Regions from separate parts of the Paenibacillus pabuli genome, predicted to be linked through region 2. Evidence: riboswitches for the same ligand, from Rfam matches in the RefSeq annotation. Region 2 holds a riboswitch; the other holds the start of a gene.
What was found. A riboswitch is a leader RNA that binds a small molecule or an ion and turns the genes downstream of it on or off. The one in region 2 is predicted to bind thiamine pyrophosphate.

Region 1 (7,962 bases), 3.2 Mb from region 2:
TACCTTTGGCCTGAATCTTGCCTGAGTTAACGACGGCGATGGAGCTATCTTCGACATCCCATGTTGCAAACGAAGTAAGATCCTTAGACGACGCTGATCCAGTAACCCCCGTTAATACGATCTGACGGGTTGAATCAATTGCTGAAAACTCCGCTGCTTCCGGTGAATAAACGACACTCGTCACCGTAGGATCTGCTTCAATGGTTGGGGACTGATTCAGTTGACTGAAATCAATGCCTTCTACATTAACCAGAGCCGAAGTTAATGCTCCCCCACCAGAAAATTGTACAACTGCATTCAATATCGCCCGATTCACTACAGCACCATGGTTAATTTTAAACACAGTGTTCAATGCTTGTTCGAATACTTCGAGATTGCCAATGGTGGAGTCATCTCCAAATTCCACTGAAACTTGCTCCGCATGAACCATTACGGAGTCGAAACTTCCGCTTAGAGCTACCGAAGCATTATGCGGAACGGACTCTGCAATATCGATTGGTCCGACCTGACCCGTGGAAACATTCTGTACGATCGCACCAGATCTAATTTCAATCTGCTGAACATCACTTCCACCTTCAAGGACCAGACGGATACTGCCATCTCCTTTGTCAACGATCACTGTTGCTAGAACGGAGTTCACCGCATGAATACTGTTAGGTCCTCCGCCATAAATCTCAGTGGTTCCCGTAACATTAACATTATCAAGAGTCACGTCACCGTTTTCTACGGACTCAAGTATTTTCAAATCACCATTTATTTTAGTGTTTTTTAGAGTGACACCTTGAGAACTAATAGTTACATTTCCAGTTACATCCCCAAGCGTATATTCACCTGGAGCGGTAAGATTTTTACTAGGAGCTTGTTCCCCGCCTCCATTATTTCCACCATTGTTACTACCGTTCCCTTTATCTCCGGAACTGCTACCACTGCTTCCTTTACTACTACCTTCAGAAGGTTTTGTCGTTTCCGGTTTTGCTTCGTTAGATTCTTCAGTTCCGTCCTCTGTCTTGGCCGGAGTCATGTAACTATCATATGTAGACTTATTCATTACAAATTCATAGGCAAGTCTCGCTAACGCTTGGCGATCTGCTATTCCTGAAGGATTAAATTTTACTGTTCCATCTTTTTGAACTAATCCTTTGATGAAGCCCGATTGGTAGGCCAATGCTACAGAATCTTTTGCCCAGTTCGATACTTGATCCAAATCAAAAAGTTGAGGTTTGGATGTTTGGCTCGTTACGTCTTGTTGGTTCCAACCAAAAGCTCTAACGAAAAATACAGCTAATTCTTCTCTTGTCACGTTCTTATTAGGTGAAAAGCTATCTTTGGAAGTGCCTTGAGCAATCCCGGATTTGACCAGTGCACCTACATAGCCGGCATACCATTGATCTTCCTTTACATCCTTGAATTGGCTTGCTTCAGATGTATCAGGCTGTAACTTAAGTGCACCGACCATAATTTTTGCCAATTGAGCTCGTGTTACGGAATCAGAAGGCTTAAATGTCCCATCCGAAAAACCTGTCAGAATTCCTTGTTCCACTAGTTTGGTTATTTCCGTTTTGGCATACGAATGATCAATATCAGTAAAAGAAGTTTTAGATGTAGCCACTTCTGCCGATACAGATAAATTAAGAGCTAACATGGAGACAACAAGCGACGTAGAAAGCATCAACGATAGTTTGCGATTAAACTTTTTCCATTTTGAATTCAAAACTAAAACACACTCCTCAATAGGCTTCTAGTAGGTAAAAACAATATTATATGAATCTATGGAACTATATCACCTCCTGATCAATAGGATAATAATACCATGTAAAATCATAAAAACAAGATCATTAAACTATGATTTTACAAAAAAGTTGTTATCCTGAATTGATTTCAATTTTTATTATCAAAACTATTCTGCAATAAAAAAAGCAAAAAGCGTGCCATATCGAAATAAAATTCGAAGGGCACGCTTTTAAATATATCTTATTTGACTAAGCTCCGAACCGCTGACGATATCCGCACTTCCGGCATAGTTCCTCCACAGCTTCCCGCTTGGAAAAACCATAAACCAGATTGTTCGCCCGCTCGCCTTCGATAATCTCCGAGAATGACTTCTCATGGACGTTACCAAGATTAATGACACCTTCGCCATCAAGGCAGCACGGAACAACCGTGCCATCCACCAGGACCGCCGCCTGATTGCGCAGCGCATGGCAGAAGCCTTTGCCATCATCCTCCGGTGCATCCAGACTTGGCCACTGGAACTCGTGGTCCTGATTGAGATAGACATTCGGCGCAATTTTGACGCCGCTGCCTGGAACCACCTTTTCCTCAATGCGGAAATCCAGGTTGAACTCGCGCTCCAGTACCTCCAGCGTCTCCCGGTTGCGATTCATCTGGGCATTCGTGAAGTTGTCCTGCGTCAGGTTCCAGAGTCGGAACGAGATGATCACATTATGTTTCACCGCTTCTCTGGCAAAAGACAAAATGTTGCTGAGGTATCCTTCACGGTCTGTCGATCCCTCATGCCCGTCGAAGCTGTGAAGGGAGAAATTCATTTGCCGCAAGGCCGGTTTGCCAAGCAGCTTATGCTGGGTCTTGGGCAGCAGCGTTCCGTTCGTTGTAATGTTAACCTTGAATCCCTTCTCATGCGCGGAATCCAGTAACAGATCAATTTTGGGATGAAGCAACGGCTCCCCTTTGACATGCAAATAAATATGTTTGGTATGTGGTTTAATTTGATCCAATATATTGTTGAAGACTTCAGGGTCAATGAATCCTTTGGCACGCTTGGTTTGTGGACAGAAGCTGCATGCCAGGTTACATATGCTTGTAATTTCAATATATACTTTCTTGAACGTTTTCAACTCGGGGTCCCCATTCTGCTTAGGAGGGAGAACAGTCCCACCCTCATTTTTAATCCGGCCCATATGCGCCATCACCATTATATCGGGTTAGGAAGCCAAGGTAAATCCGCGAATGCGTTTAACGTTTAACTTTTGCCTCTAAGCCCTCTTTACATCTCGCGGGCACGTGATATATGCTGTGTACACAACTGCATATCTTGAACGATTGCACTAGGGGAGCCTTGCGGCTGAGACGAATGAATGTATTCGGACCCTTTGAACCTGATCTGGATCATACCAGCGGAGGGAAGTGGAGCGGACTTTCAGTTAACTGATTTTTTACATATTCATATGAACATGAATGTCGGTTGAACTTAACAGGCCCACTCATTTCTCCGGAAATGGGTGGGTCTTTTCGCGTTTACATACAGATCGCAAACCAGGTGCATTTTCGTTCAGGCAGTTTTCATACCAAGGGGGCACGGAACACGATGAGCAACGATGTACGGATTCACAACATGACTTTCACTTTCCCGGATCAGAGGGATTCCCCCGTCCTCTCCAATGTGTCGATGTGTGTAAAAAAAGGAGAATTCGTCTCGCTGATCGGCTCCAGCGGGTCGGGCAAGAGCACACTCTTCAAGCTGCTGGCGGGCTTGCTTGAACCGACGGACGGCATGATCGAAATTGCGGGAGTGCCTTCCGGACAGCGACTTGGGCAGGTTGCCTACATGCCGCAGAAGGATCTGCTGTTATCCTGGCGGACCGTTATGGAGAACTGCCTGCTTCCCTCGGAGCTTGCCCCGAGGAAGCAGGACAAGGTTAAGCTGCGAGCTGACATTATGGCCGGACTCGACAGATTCGGCTTATCCGGCTATGAGCATGCCTACCCGGACGAACTGTCCGGCGGCATGAAGCAGCGGGTCGCCCTGCTGCGCACCTTGCTGACGGGAGGACAGCTGATGCTGCTGGACGAGCCCTTCGGCGCGCTCGATGCCATGACCAAGCGGGAGATGCACCGCTGGCTGCTTGAATTGTGGGAAAGCCTCGGCAAAACGGTGCTGTTCATCACGCATGATATTGAAGAAGCCCTGTTATTAAGTGACCGGATCATCCTTCTAACTCCTGGTGGTCGGCAGCTGCTGGACATGACGGTGCCTCTGCCCCGTCCGAGGCATTCGGACATGGTCTATGATCCGAATCTTATTCAGATGCGACAACGGTTGGAGGAACAATTACATGCGAAGCTTTAGCGTCACCAGATGGTTTGCCCGCTATGGCCTGTTCGCATCGCTTCTCCTCATGATGCTGGCCGGCTGGGAATGTATCGTGCGATTGGGCTGGGTCCCTTCCTTCATTATTCCTGCACCTACATCGATAGCGAGTTCTCTAGTTGAGCATCGGCATCTGCTTCTGGCCACCCATCTGCCTACCACATTGATAGAGGTTGCAGTTGGCTTCGGCTTGTCCATCGTCGCCGGAAGCGCTCTTGCAGCGGGCATGCACCTAAGCCGCGCAATTGAAAAGGCGCTGTACCCCTTCATCGTGATCAGTCAGACGATTCCACTCATCGCCCTGTCCCCCGTATTCATTCTCTGGTTTGGCTATACTCTCTGGAGCAAAGTCGCCGTGGTGTTTCTGATCGCGTTCTTCCCGATTGTGGTCAGCACCTACGATGGTCTCCGTCAAGGTGACCCGGAGCAGCGTGAACTGCTGATGACCATGGGGGCGAGCAAGTGGGATCTGTTCCGTAAACTCCAGGTGCCTCTTGCACTTCCCTCTTTCTTTTCGGGGTTGAAGATGTCGGTGGTGTACTGCGTGGTTGGTGCAACCATTGGCGAATGGCTCGGAGGCAGCAAAGGTCTTGGCTATTTCAGCCGCAGAATGTCAAGCAACATGAATACCGATGCCATGTTTGCCTCCATCCTGCTGTTATCCTTGCTGGGCATCGGTCTGTTTGTGCTTATTGCCTGGCTGGAGCGATCTCTTGGATTGAAGCGGAATGCAGACCATGAACGCAGAGGAAAGTCGATTAAAAGGCAATCGCAATGAGATAACAAGTGCTGCTCCTTCCTGTCGATCTTTTTGAAACATATCATCGATTGGAACCAAACAAAAATGAACGAAACGAGGTCCATTTATCCATGAAAAAAAAGAAAATCATTCACATCCTGCTTCCTGTCCTCATCTGTTTATTTTTGATCGTCAGCGGTTGTGGCAATAAAGGCGCGAACCCGTCATCGTCCGATTCCGATCCCCAGGTACAGGGCACAGATTCAACAACAACCGGAACGTCGTCTGGTGACCATGATTCATTGTCCATCATGCTCGACTGGTATCCGAACGCAGTCCATTCCTTTATATACGCAGCACAGGAAAAGGGATATTTCGCAGACCAAGGTCTCGATGTGGACATTCAGATGCCTGCCGATACGAATGATGCGCTCAAACTTGTAGCCGCCGGCAAAGTGGATCTGGCGCTGAGTTATCAGCCGCAAATTTTGCTAGCCCGTGGGGAAGGCATTCCCGTACGATCCATTGCCGCTGTGGTTCGGCATCCACTCGTTCATCTAATGACGGAAAAGGACGGGAACGTAAACACGCCCAAAGATCTTGAAGGACTGACCGTAGGGTATTCCTCCGTTCCCCTGTATGAAGCCATGGTACGAACGATGATCCGTCAGGATGGAGGCAATCCGGACCGCATGAATCTGGTGGATGTCGGTTTTGATCTGATCCCTTCGCTGGCCACCGGTCAGGCTGATGCGATTATGGGTGGTTTTATCAATCATGAACAGTTGATTCTCGAAAAAGAAGGTCATGCCGTCAAGTCGATTAATCCAGTCGATTACGGCGTACCAGATTATTACGAACTCGTTCTGACGGCAAGCGATGAGGGAATCGAGGCGAAGAAAGATCAGCTCACCCGCTTCGTCAAAGCGATCCAGGAAGGTCAGAACGATGTGATGGAACATCCGGAAGAAGCACTGAACATTCTGCTCGCACATGAAAATGCAACGTCTCCGCTGGATCCTGAGATTGAAGCGAAAAGTCTGGACATTCTGCTGCCACTCATGACTGAGGATGGCAAGCCGTTTGGCTGGCAGGACGCTTCCTCCTGGGAGAACGTGCGGAAGTGGCTGGTACAAAGTGAATTGATTCCGGATTCGGTTAAAGCTGACGATGTTTTTATCAACTTGCAGGATCAGTAAGGAAATGAGTTCTGCTATAAAAAAACAATAATGGCTTACTAGGAGGAATTTTCATATGTCATATCTGGCACGTGTTCGTACTCATAATCCACTTGTTCACAATATCACCAACATTGTGGTTGCTCCCTTTACGGCCAATGGCCTGCTCGCACTGGGCGCCTCTCCCTTCATGGCCTACGCCCATGAAGAGGTAGCCGATGTCGCCAAAATGTCCGGAGCGGTCGTGCTCAACATTGGCACCCTGGATGACCAGGTTGTTCAGGCCATCCGCCTCGCCGGACAATCGGCCAATGCCCATCATGTACCTGTTGTACTCGACCCGGTTGGAGCTGGCGCTACGGCCTATCGCACGGATACAGTTCAGATGCTCGTGCGTGAGCTTCGGCTTACCGTACTGCGGGGGAACGTGGCGGAAGTCGCCAATGTTATAGGCGAGAACTGGAGCATCAAGGGTGTCGACGCTGGCGAAGGGGAAGGTGACCGCACCCGGATCGCCGAGCGGGCAGCGCAAAAGCTCGGCTGCGTTGTCGTTATCACTGGACGCGAGGATGTGATTACGGATGGGCAGACCACGTTCCTGACGCAAAATGGACATGCCCTGCTCACCCAGGTCACTGGCGCAGGATGTCTGCTCAGCTCCATCATAGGTGCCTTTGCTGCGATTGCACCGTCTGGAGAAGACTTGCTCAGCAGCGTTGTTGAAGCACTTGCCTTCTATGGCGTTGCAGCCGAGATCGCGGCAGCGCGCACAGCCCATCTTGGGCCAGGCAGCTTCCAGATTGAGCTGTTAAACCAGCTTGCGCTGGTAACCCCGGACGTGCTTGCACAGCAGGCTCGGGTTCGTCAGGTTGGCGGTGAGCCTCAATGAGTATAACGCAGGCACTCACGATTGCCGGGTCGGATAATGGCGGCGGGGCCGGCATTCAGGCAGATTTGAAAACCTTTCAGGAGCTTGGCGTTTACGGCTTGTCTGTCATTACTGCGGTTACTGCACAGAATACACTAGGCGTTCAGGGAGTGTATCCGGTTCCCTTGGAAGGCATTGCCCGGCAGCTCGATTCCACGGGTGAAGATTTCAAGCCTGGGGCGGTAAAAACAGGCATGCTCTTCAATGCAGAGACCATTAGGCTGGTTTCCGAGAAATGGCGGAAATTCGGTTGGTCCAATCTGGTCATCGATCCGGTCATGGTAGCAAAGGGCGGTGCCCCATTGCTTCAGCAGGAGGCGGTACATGCCCTGATCACGGACCTGCTGCCACATGCATTAATCACAACGCCGAATATTCCGGAGGCCGAACTGATCACCGGAATGACCATTCGGAATCTGGCGGAACGTGAAGAAGCCGCCAGGCGGATCGTGCACATGGGCTCGGCGTATGCTCTGGTCAAAGGTGGTCATGCTGAGGGTAAAGGGATGATCGTGGATGTTCTCTATGACGGCACGTCCTTTCATTATCTGGAGAACGTACGCATTGTGACACGCCACACTCATGGGACCGGATGTACGTACTCTGCCGCCATCACGGCCGAACTGGCCAAGGGCTCTTCAGTCCTGGCTGCCGTAACGACCGCGCGAGCGTTCATTCAGGCAGCCATTGAGGATGAACTGGGCATTGGGGCCGGACATGGGCCAACGAATCATTTTGCGTATCAGCGCAGACAGCGGGGTGAACAGTGATGCGCAGATGGGATGCAGAGGCGGTACGCCGGGCGATGCAGGTGTACCTGGTGATGGGCAGCGTGAATACAACGCTGGACCCCGTGCATGTGCTGCGCCAAGCCATTGCTGGCGGCATCACGCTGTTCCAGTTCCGCGAGAAGGGAACTGGTGCACTTGCTGGCGAAGCCCGCATCTCGCTTGCGATGCAGCTTCGCGAGGTATGCAGCCAGCACGGGATTCCGTTCATCGTGAACGAT
Region 2 (7,962 bases):
GTTCGTTACGGATATTTGGATCAGCATACCAAGCTGACTCCTGGTAAAACCATCCGTGACGTATTAAAAGATGCCTTCCTGCCACTACTCGAGCTGGAAAAAGAAATGATGACCATTACAGACCAGATGGCTGATGCGGACCCCGATCAGCTGGAAAAACTGCTGGAAGAAATGGGTGAAATCCAGGAACAACTGGAGCAGGGTGATTTTTATCTGATCGATGTAAAAGTGGAAGAAATGGCGAACGGCCTCGGCTTGTCCGCGATTGGGCTTGATCGTGACGTTGCTTCACTAAGTGGAGGACAACGGACCAAAGTACTGCTCGCCAAGTTGTTGCTGGAGAAACCGACGGCCCTTTTACTGGACGAACCAACGAACTACCTGGACGTGGAGCACATTGAATGGCTGACACGTTATTTGAAAGATTACCCTTATGCATTTATCCTGATTTCACATGATACGGAATTTATGAATGAAGTCGTTAATGTTATTTATCATCTGGAATTTGCTAAATTGACGCGTTATGCCGCCAACTATAACAAGTTTCTCGAAATGGCTGATATGCAGAAAGCACAACATATCGATGCTTATGAGAAACAGCAGGAATATATCAAGAAACAGGAAGATTTCATTCAGCGTAATAAGGCCAGAGCCTCCACTTCCGGGCGTGCCAAAAGCCGTGAGAAGCAACTGGGCAAGATTGAACGAATCGATCGCCCGGATGAAGCAGCAAAACCGACATTTAAATTCAAAGATGCCCGTGCCAGCAGCAAAACTGTGTTTGAGGGAATTGATTTTGAGATTGGTTACTCCTACCCTTTGCTGCCTAAAATGACAATGACAATCGAACGTGGTGAGAAAATAGCCATTGTTGGATGTAACGGTGTTGGTAAGTCGACACTTCTTAAGACCATATTAGGCAAGATACCGCCGATTAGTGGTAAAACGTTCCTGGGAGATTATCTGGAGACGGCTTATTTTGAACAGGAAGTCCGGGCTGGGAATATTACGCCTATTGAAGATGTATGGAACGAATTCTCCCACCTGACGCAGAACGAAGTACGAGGGCATTTGGCCCGGTGTGGTTTGAAAAACGAGCATATTACCCGTCCGCTGAGTGCACTTAGCGGGGGAGAACAAGCGAAAGTCCGCTTGTGCAAGCTTCTGATGCGTGAAAGCAACTGGATCCTGTTTGATGAACCGACGAACCATCTGGATGTAACAGCAAAAGCGGAGCTAAAACGAGCTTTGCAAGAGTTTAAAGGTACAGTTTTGCTCGTTTCCCATGAACCTGAATTCTATCAGGATTGGGTCACCAAGACATGGGACGTTGAAGCCTGGTCTGAGAAAAACTAGGTGTTACGAAGTGCGGTAAGTGCTTTTTATTCAAAACATCATTAACATTGGTTTTAAAAAATCGACGGTGACAAAAAAAGGTGTCTATGGTAACATAGGCTACAACTTCATACGATCACTAGGGGGGCCGCTCGTTGCGGCTGAGATGGAATAATGCGATTCCGGACCCTTTGCACCTGATCTGGATTATACCAGCGTAGGGAAGTGGCGCGTTTTAGTTAATGACATGGGCCAATTGATATTCGATTTTGTAGCGAATGTGAATGCTCACTAGTGGAACTTGCAGGTATCTCGTATATGTGACGGCTATAATCTAATAGCTTGTATACCTGACAACTGGCATGTAAAGCTCATTTAACTAACAGGACATATTATCGCGGCCACTCCCCTAAGGGAGTGGCTTTTTTGTAGTTACATATTGTGACGGTAAGGAGGGGAATTCAAACGGATACCTCTAATGCACGTGGGAATTCATTTTCATTTGAACTGCATGCTGTTTCGCCAGGGTTAGGGGATGAACAACGTTTCGTGAAGACTGCACAAGCTGTATGGCCTTGGTTTGACTATATCCACATTCGGGAGAAACATCTAACGACTGAGCAGAAAATTCAATGGGCCTACAGTTTGCTAAACGCAGGAATTCCAGCTGACAGGATCGTGATCAATGGTCTTAGTGAGCTGAACAAGTTGGATACACATCTATTCATTCAAAGGATTCATTGGGGGCAGTACAACGTGGCAGCTACTCAAGGTAGCAGCCTGAACAATAACGATCGATTTCGTCTCGGTGTTTCGGTTCATTCTCTTAACGAAGCAAGAGAGGCTGAAGAACGGGGAGCGGATTACCTCTTTTATGGTCATGTATTTTCTTCCGCCAGCAAACCTGGAATCAAGCCGAGAGGACTATCTGCACTTACAGAGGTATGTTTAGCAGTTTCCATTCCCGTCATCGCTATTGGCGGCATTGAACCGGCAAACATAGCTGCTGTACGTGCAGCCGGAGCCAAGGGAGCTGCGGTTATCTCATCCGTATGGGCTAGTGATAATCCGGAATCCGCAGGAACTGCCTTAAGGCAGGCTATTGGTCGCTAGAATATGAATGAACCGAGGAGGTGAATGAATGAGCGAAGAAGTAAGAGGCCGAAGAAGAAGTGGTAGCCTTTACCGAAATGGAGCAGCTTTTGCAAGCCAAATACGCGGAGAAATCCGGGGTAAACTTCATGCGGAAACCATTGTAGTGGGGGGCGGTATTATTGGTTGTGCCATAGCGTATGAGTTAGCTTCACGAGGTGAAGAAGTGATCTTGATTGAGCGTTCCCGTATTGCAAGTGAGACGTCTAGTGCGGCGGCGGGCATGTTAGCTGCAGACAGCGAGGCATTCCATACTACTGTGATGTCGAAGCTTGCACGTGAAAGCAGAACATTACTGCATCAACAAAAAGAACAGCTTCATCTGCTTAGCGGTATTGAAATGGGTCTCCAGCAGCATGGATTTGTTACACCATTTCGTAACGAAGACGAGATGAACAAGTATCAAGATACAAGGTGTGCTGATTCGCTGACAGAGCAAATCTGGTGGGATCATTCCATTCTTCATCGTGAAGCCCCATGGATAAGCGGAAAGACTTACGGAGCTCTGTATAGAGCTTCAGAAAGTGAGCTTCTTCCTGTCAACCTGGCACGTGCCTATGCCGGGGCTGCTCAAACCCTGGGAGCCAAAGTAATAGAAGGTGTACAGGATGTAAGTCTAACTGCGGACGCGAATGGAATCCAGGGTGTGGAGACATCCATTGGAAGAATGACGTGTAAACATGTTGTTGTCGCAGTAGGCTTACAGGGTGGAGAAATGTTGAAACAGGTAGGTCTTCAAATGCCGATTATTCCGGTGAAAGGTGAAATCGCAGCAATTCAATATGCAGAACATGATGCAGATTACAGACCTGACAAGACGGTCTATGCAGATAATGTATACATTGTTCCCAAAGCAAATGGAGAAGTCTGGATTGGAGCTACCAGTTTACCGGGTCGTTCGGACCGGGTCGTTACTGTGGAAGGAATACAAGAACTGCTCGCTTCCGCAGCAAGCTGGGTCCCTGGAATTCAGCAAGCCCAGTTCCTACGCGCGTGGGCAGGGGTCCGACCTGCAACCCCTGACGGTTTGCCTTATCTAGGAGCTTGTAACAGCATTCCAGGGTTGTATACTGCGTTTGGACATTATAGAAACGGTATCTTACTGAGCGCAATAACCGGCAGCCTGATGGCTGATTTGATTGCTGGCCATTCTTCCGAAGAACTCGGCATAGATGAATTGTGTCCGGAGCGTTTAAGCAGAAAGGAGATCATACATTGAACATCATCGTAAACGGGCAGAGCATGAAGGTTGATGACGAACTGAATCATGTGGATCAGTTGCTGCAATCCTTTAATTTGCAGGTGAAAACCGTGGTGGTTGAGTTAAACCGTCAAATTTTGATGAGGGAGCACCACGCCTCGACCGTATTAAGAGACGGAGACCGAATCGAGATCGTACATTTTGTGGGAGGCGGTTAAAACATGCTGAAAATAGGACATCATTCATTTCATTCTAGATTGTTATTGGGTACCGGCAAATTTGAAGATTTGGACGTACAGAGTCAAGCGGTAGAAGCATCAGGAACCGAAGTGTTGACTTTTGCCGTACGACGTCTGAACTTGGAAGAGCGGGGTAAACGCCACTTCCTCGATACACTTGATTTGAAGCGATACACATTACTTCCGAATACCGCGGGTGCTTCCAATGCAGAAGAGGCGGTCCGAACTGCTGAACTTGCCCGGGCCTCAGGACTTTGTGATATGATAAAAGTAGAAGTGATCGGAGATGGAATCACACTGCTACCAGATCCGATCGAAACGTACAAGGCTTGCGAGATCCTGCTGGAAAAAGGATTTATCGTATTGCCTTATATTTCGGATGATGTGATTTTAGCCAAACGGCTGCAACTGCTTGGGGTTCATGCTGTCATGCCAGGTGCTTCACCGATTGGAGCAGGAAGAGGTATTATCAACCCGTACAACCTGGAAATTATAATAGAGCAAGCGGTTGTTCCTGTAATTGTGGATGCAGGATTACGTTCCCCCAAAGATGCAGCTTATGCCATGGAGCTGGGGGCAGATGGTGTGCTGCTGAACACGGCCGTGTCCGGCTCGGGGAACCCTGTTACAATGGCAAAAGCGATGCGGATGGGTGTTGAGGCGGGCAGACTGGCTTATGAAGCAGGTATGATACCCGTTAAGCGTTATGCGGCAGCCAGCAGTCCGGCGGAAGGAATGGTTCATACATGATAGAAGAAACAAATTCAACCGAGCAGAGCGATCGTTATTCCAGACAGGAACGATATGCTCCGCTTGGCAAGGAAGGTCAACGGAGACTGAGCAACAGCAGAGTCGTTATTGTGGGGGCTGGTGCACTGGGAACCGGAATAGCGGAGACGCTGGCCCGATCAGGAATTGGACATATTACGATTGCAGACCGGGACTATGTGGAATGGAGCAATTTGCAGCGGCAGCAGCTTTATGTTGAACAGGATGCTGTTCAGCGAATGCCCAAGGCGATGGCAGCCGAAAAACGCCTGCTCGATATCAACTCCTCGATTGTCATCGAAGGCAAGATGATGGATGTCCGTGCAGACGAGTTGGAGGATTTAATTCAAAATGCAGATCTCATCATGGATGCCACAGATAATTTTGATACAAGGCTGCTAATTAATGACATGTCCCAGAAATATCGCATACCCTGGATTTATGGAGGATGTGTAGGGAGTTATGGAATCACGTATACGTTCCTGCCCGGGGATACCCCTTGTTTAAACTGTTTACTCGGCGAGGTCCCGCTCGGCGGAGATACATGCGATACATCGGGGATCATCCCGCAGGCTGTGCAGATGGTAACGGCGAATCAGACAGCAGAAGCGATGAAGCTTCTTAGCGGTAATGAGGGTGCGCTGCGGCGTAAGCTGTTGTCGTTTGATGTATGGCGGAATGAATACATATCCATTAACGTGGATGGAGCCAAGAAAGCAGATTGTCCTTCCTGCGGAAATGCAGCTACATTTCCTTACCTCTCCGCTGCCAATCTGGAGAAAACCGATGTTTTATGCGGTAGGGATACGGTACAGATTCGCCCATCTCGTGCAATGAAGCTGAATCTTCAAGAGACGGCAGAGCGACTGAGCAGGCTTGATGAAGGATCTGTGGAAGTCAATCCGTTCCTGATCTCTTTTACCACAGGGGCACATCGGCTGGTTATTTTTCAGGATGGACGTGTTCTGGTTCATGGAACGAAAGATACTGCTGAAGCACGTACACTCGTTCATCGATACTTCGGTTAAATCATTGGATGTTTTCCCAAGTCTGTTCCCTGTAGGGGAATGGACTTTTTCATTTTACGGCATGCTAAACAAACAACAGATTGCTGTCCTTCAGGTGGAAATGAGGAGCAAATGAGGAGCAAATGAGTCATCCCACACCTTGACAGCGGTTTGAGACAGGCCGGGTGAATCGAGATGAAAACGTCCATTTTACTGATTGGCGATGAAGACCGAACGAACTTTTACATGGAAGTGTTGTGTACAGAAGGTTACTCCGTTTCAAATATTACATGGGAAGAACTGTATCAGGAACAGGACTCTGGGCTGGAAACCAGCACTATGATCATCAGGGTGGTGGATGAGAATCATGACAATCCAATCGTGGAGGAACTGCAATGGCTAATGGAGCAGAAGGAAGGCATTGTTCCTATTATCGTGATTACATCACTTGCAACCCCTGAACAGATGGTAGCTTGGCTTGATCAAGGCGCGAATGATGTGATTATTGAACCTATTCAATGGAAAGTCATGATGGCGAGAATACGAAATTTACTTCGTGTCTTTGCGAATGCAGCTCGAACGGATGAAGAAGTCATCGTCGTGCATGATCTTAAAGTGAATCTCCGTTCACGCAGGGTAAGCCGTGCGGGGGAGTATCTCATGCTGACACCGAAAGAATATGAACTGCTGGAGTTTTTGGCCAGGCACGTGAATGAGGCGTGTACGCGGGGCACAATTCTAAGGGAAGTGTGGGGGTATGACTTTGCGATGGATACCAACGTAGTGGATGTGTATATTAAACATTTGCGGGTAAAGGTTGATAAAGGCAGAGATATTAAACTGATCCATACGGTTCGTGGAATCGGCTATATGCTTTATACCAGTTAATGAACGACGATTCCAGTAACAATTCAACGTTAGATTAACAAAATGCACCTGTTTGTACAGCTGAGAAATCCGGGTAAATATAAAAGGACCGGATCAAAGATCCGGCCCCAACTGCCTGTCTATCGTACAAGTTGATAAAACTACAGTACGCGGCGAGCTTTAATATATGTTCTTTTCCAAGTACCGGAATTCAGATCCGAGATGGTAACACCCGGGGATCCGTAAGTGTGCAGAATTTTGCCGTTCCCTGCATAGACACCAACATGAGTTACGTTAGAACCCGTGGAACGACTGCCGCTCGAGAAAAATACCAGGTCTCCTACACGCAGGTTTGCCTTGGATACAGCTTTACCTTCTTTGGATTGTTTCACAGACGTACGTGGCAAATCTACACCATACTTCTTAAAGATATATTTCATAAAAGAAGAGCAGTCAAAATATTTCGTAGTGGACGTTGACGCGCCAAATTTATATGGTGTTCCAGTAAATTTTTTGCCGTAGTTTACGATTTGTTGTCCAGTAGATACGGATGCAGTTGCTGCTTGTGCAACCGGTGCATGTGTCATTAATACAGCTCCAAAACCTAATGTAGCACACAACCCGACGGTTACGGCCTTTTGGACCAAGATGTTTGTTTTCATGTTGTTTGTTACCTCCAAAATTCGTTTTCGTTAAGTTGCTAGAGCGAGTATAACAGGTTTGTAACAGCCTAGAAATTGGATACATCGCTGTAATCCCTTGTGCAGCTTAGCTTTGGGTTTCTTTATTAAAAAACAATTAAAAATGTCAAAAAATTAATCGTTGACTAATGTTTTAGGACAGGAAAATAAAAAAGACCCTTGATTATCAAGGGTCTTTTGTTGATTGGATCTATTAATACGTTTAAATCACAGGTTACAAAAACGTAATAACTGCTTCGAAAAGAGTGTTAGTCCTTGCTCTGTATAATAAGCAACAATCCACTATCTATAGATACCGTACCTGAAGCTCCAAGCAGTTTATTGCTTATTCCCAAAGATTGTCCCATCCGTATCGTAGCTTTATCAAGAGGATACAGGAAGCCGTCGAGCGTAATACCCGTAACTTCATGGGTGAGCGGCAGTAAGGAAATGTATTCATATCCCCGGTCCTCCACCTCTGCTTTTGATGTAGTCAGCATCATATAGTTGTGTTCGTCCTGAATGGTACAGAAGATATGATGCTGCATGGCACGAACCATAATATGTACATTGGCCAAGGTATGATCCAGCCGAGTCCCGGTAGCTCCAAGCATCAGAATATGGGTAGGTTCGTGGTCGAGTGCTGTTTCAAAGGCCATCTCAGTGTCTGTCCAATCCTTCGCGATAGGATCAACAGTAATCATGCGCTCACT

Region 1: it holds a riboswitch for thiamine pyrophosphate, as region 2 does, so the genes downstream of both, ABGV42_RS17085 (ABC transporter ATP-binding protein) here and ABGV42_RS02860 (thiamine phosphate synthase) in region 2, are expected to answer to the same signal.

The regions. Positions count from the first base shown of each region.
Region 1 covers NZ_JBDOIO010000003.1:3,352,368-3,360,329, forward strand. The annotation lists gene ABGV42_RS17075 (S-layer homology domain-containing protein) at 1-1,711, opposite strand, end outside; gene ABGV42_RS17080 (radical SAM/SPASM domain-containing protein) at 1,980-2,855, opposite strand; TPP riboswitch at 3,058-3,160, shown strand; gene ABGV42_RS17085 (ABC transporter ATP-binding protein) at 3,326-4,087, shown strand; gene ABGV42_RS17090 (ABC transporter permease) at 4,074-4,886, shown strand; gene ABGV42_RS17095 (ABC transporter substrate-binding protein) at 4,979-6,046, shown strand; gene thiM (hydroxyethylthiazole kinase) at 6,102-6,914, shown strand; gene thiD (bifunctional hydroxymethylpyrimidine kinase/phosphomethylpyrimidine kinase) at 6,911-7,723, shown strand; gene thiE (thiamine phosphate synthase) at 7,723-7,962, shown strand, end outside.
Region 2 covers NZ_JBDOIO010000003.1:112,177-120,138, forward strand. The annotation lists gene ABGV42_RS02855 (ABC-F family ATP-binding cassette domain-containing protein) at 1-1,356, shown strand, start outside; TPP riboswitch at 1,467-1,576, shown strand; gene ABGV42_RS02860 (thiamine phosphate synthase) at 1,885-2,448, shown strand; gene thiO (glycine oxidase ThiO) at 2,477-3,706, shown strand; gene thiS (sulfur carrier protein ThiS) at 3,703-3,906, shown strand; gene ABGV42_RS02875 (thiazole synthase) at 3,910-4,677, shown strand; gene ABGV42_RS02880 (ThiF family adenylyltransferase) at 4,674-5,723, shown strand; gene ABGV42_RS02885 (response regulator transcription factor) at 5,898-6,590, shown strand; gene ABGV42_RS02890 (C40 family peptidase) at 6,731-7,231, opposite strand; gene ABGV42_RS02895 (thiamine diphosphokinase) at 7,519-7,962, opposite strand, start outside.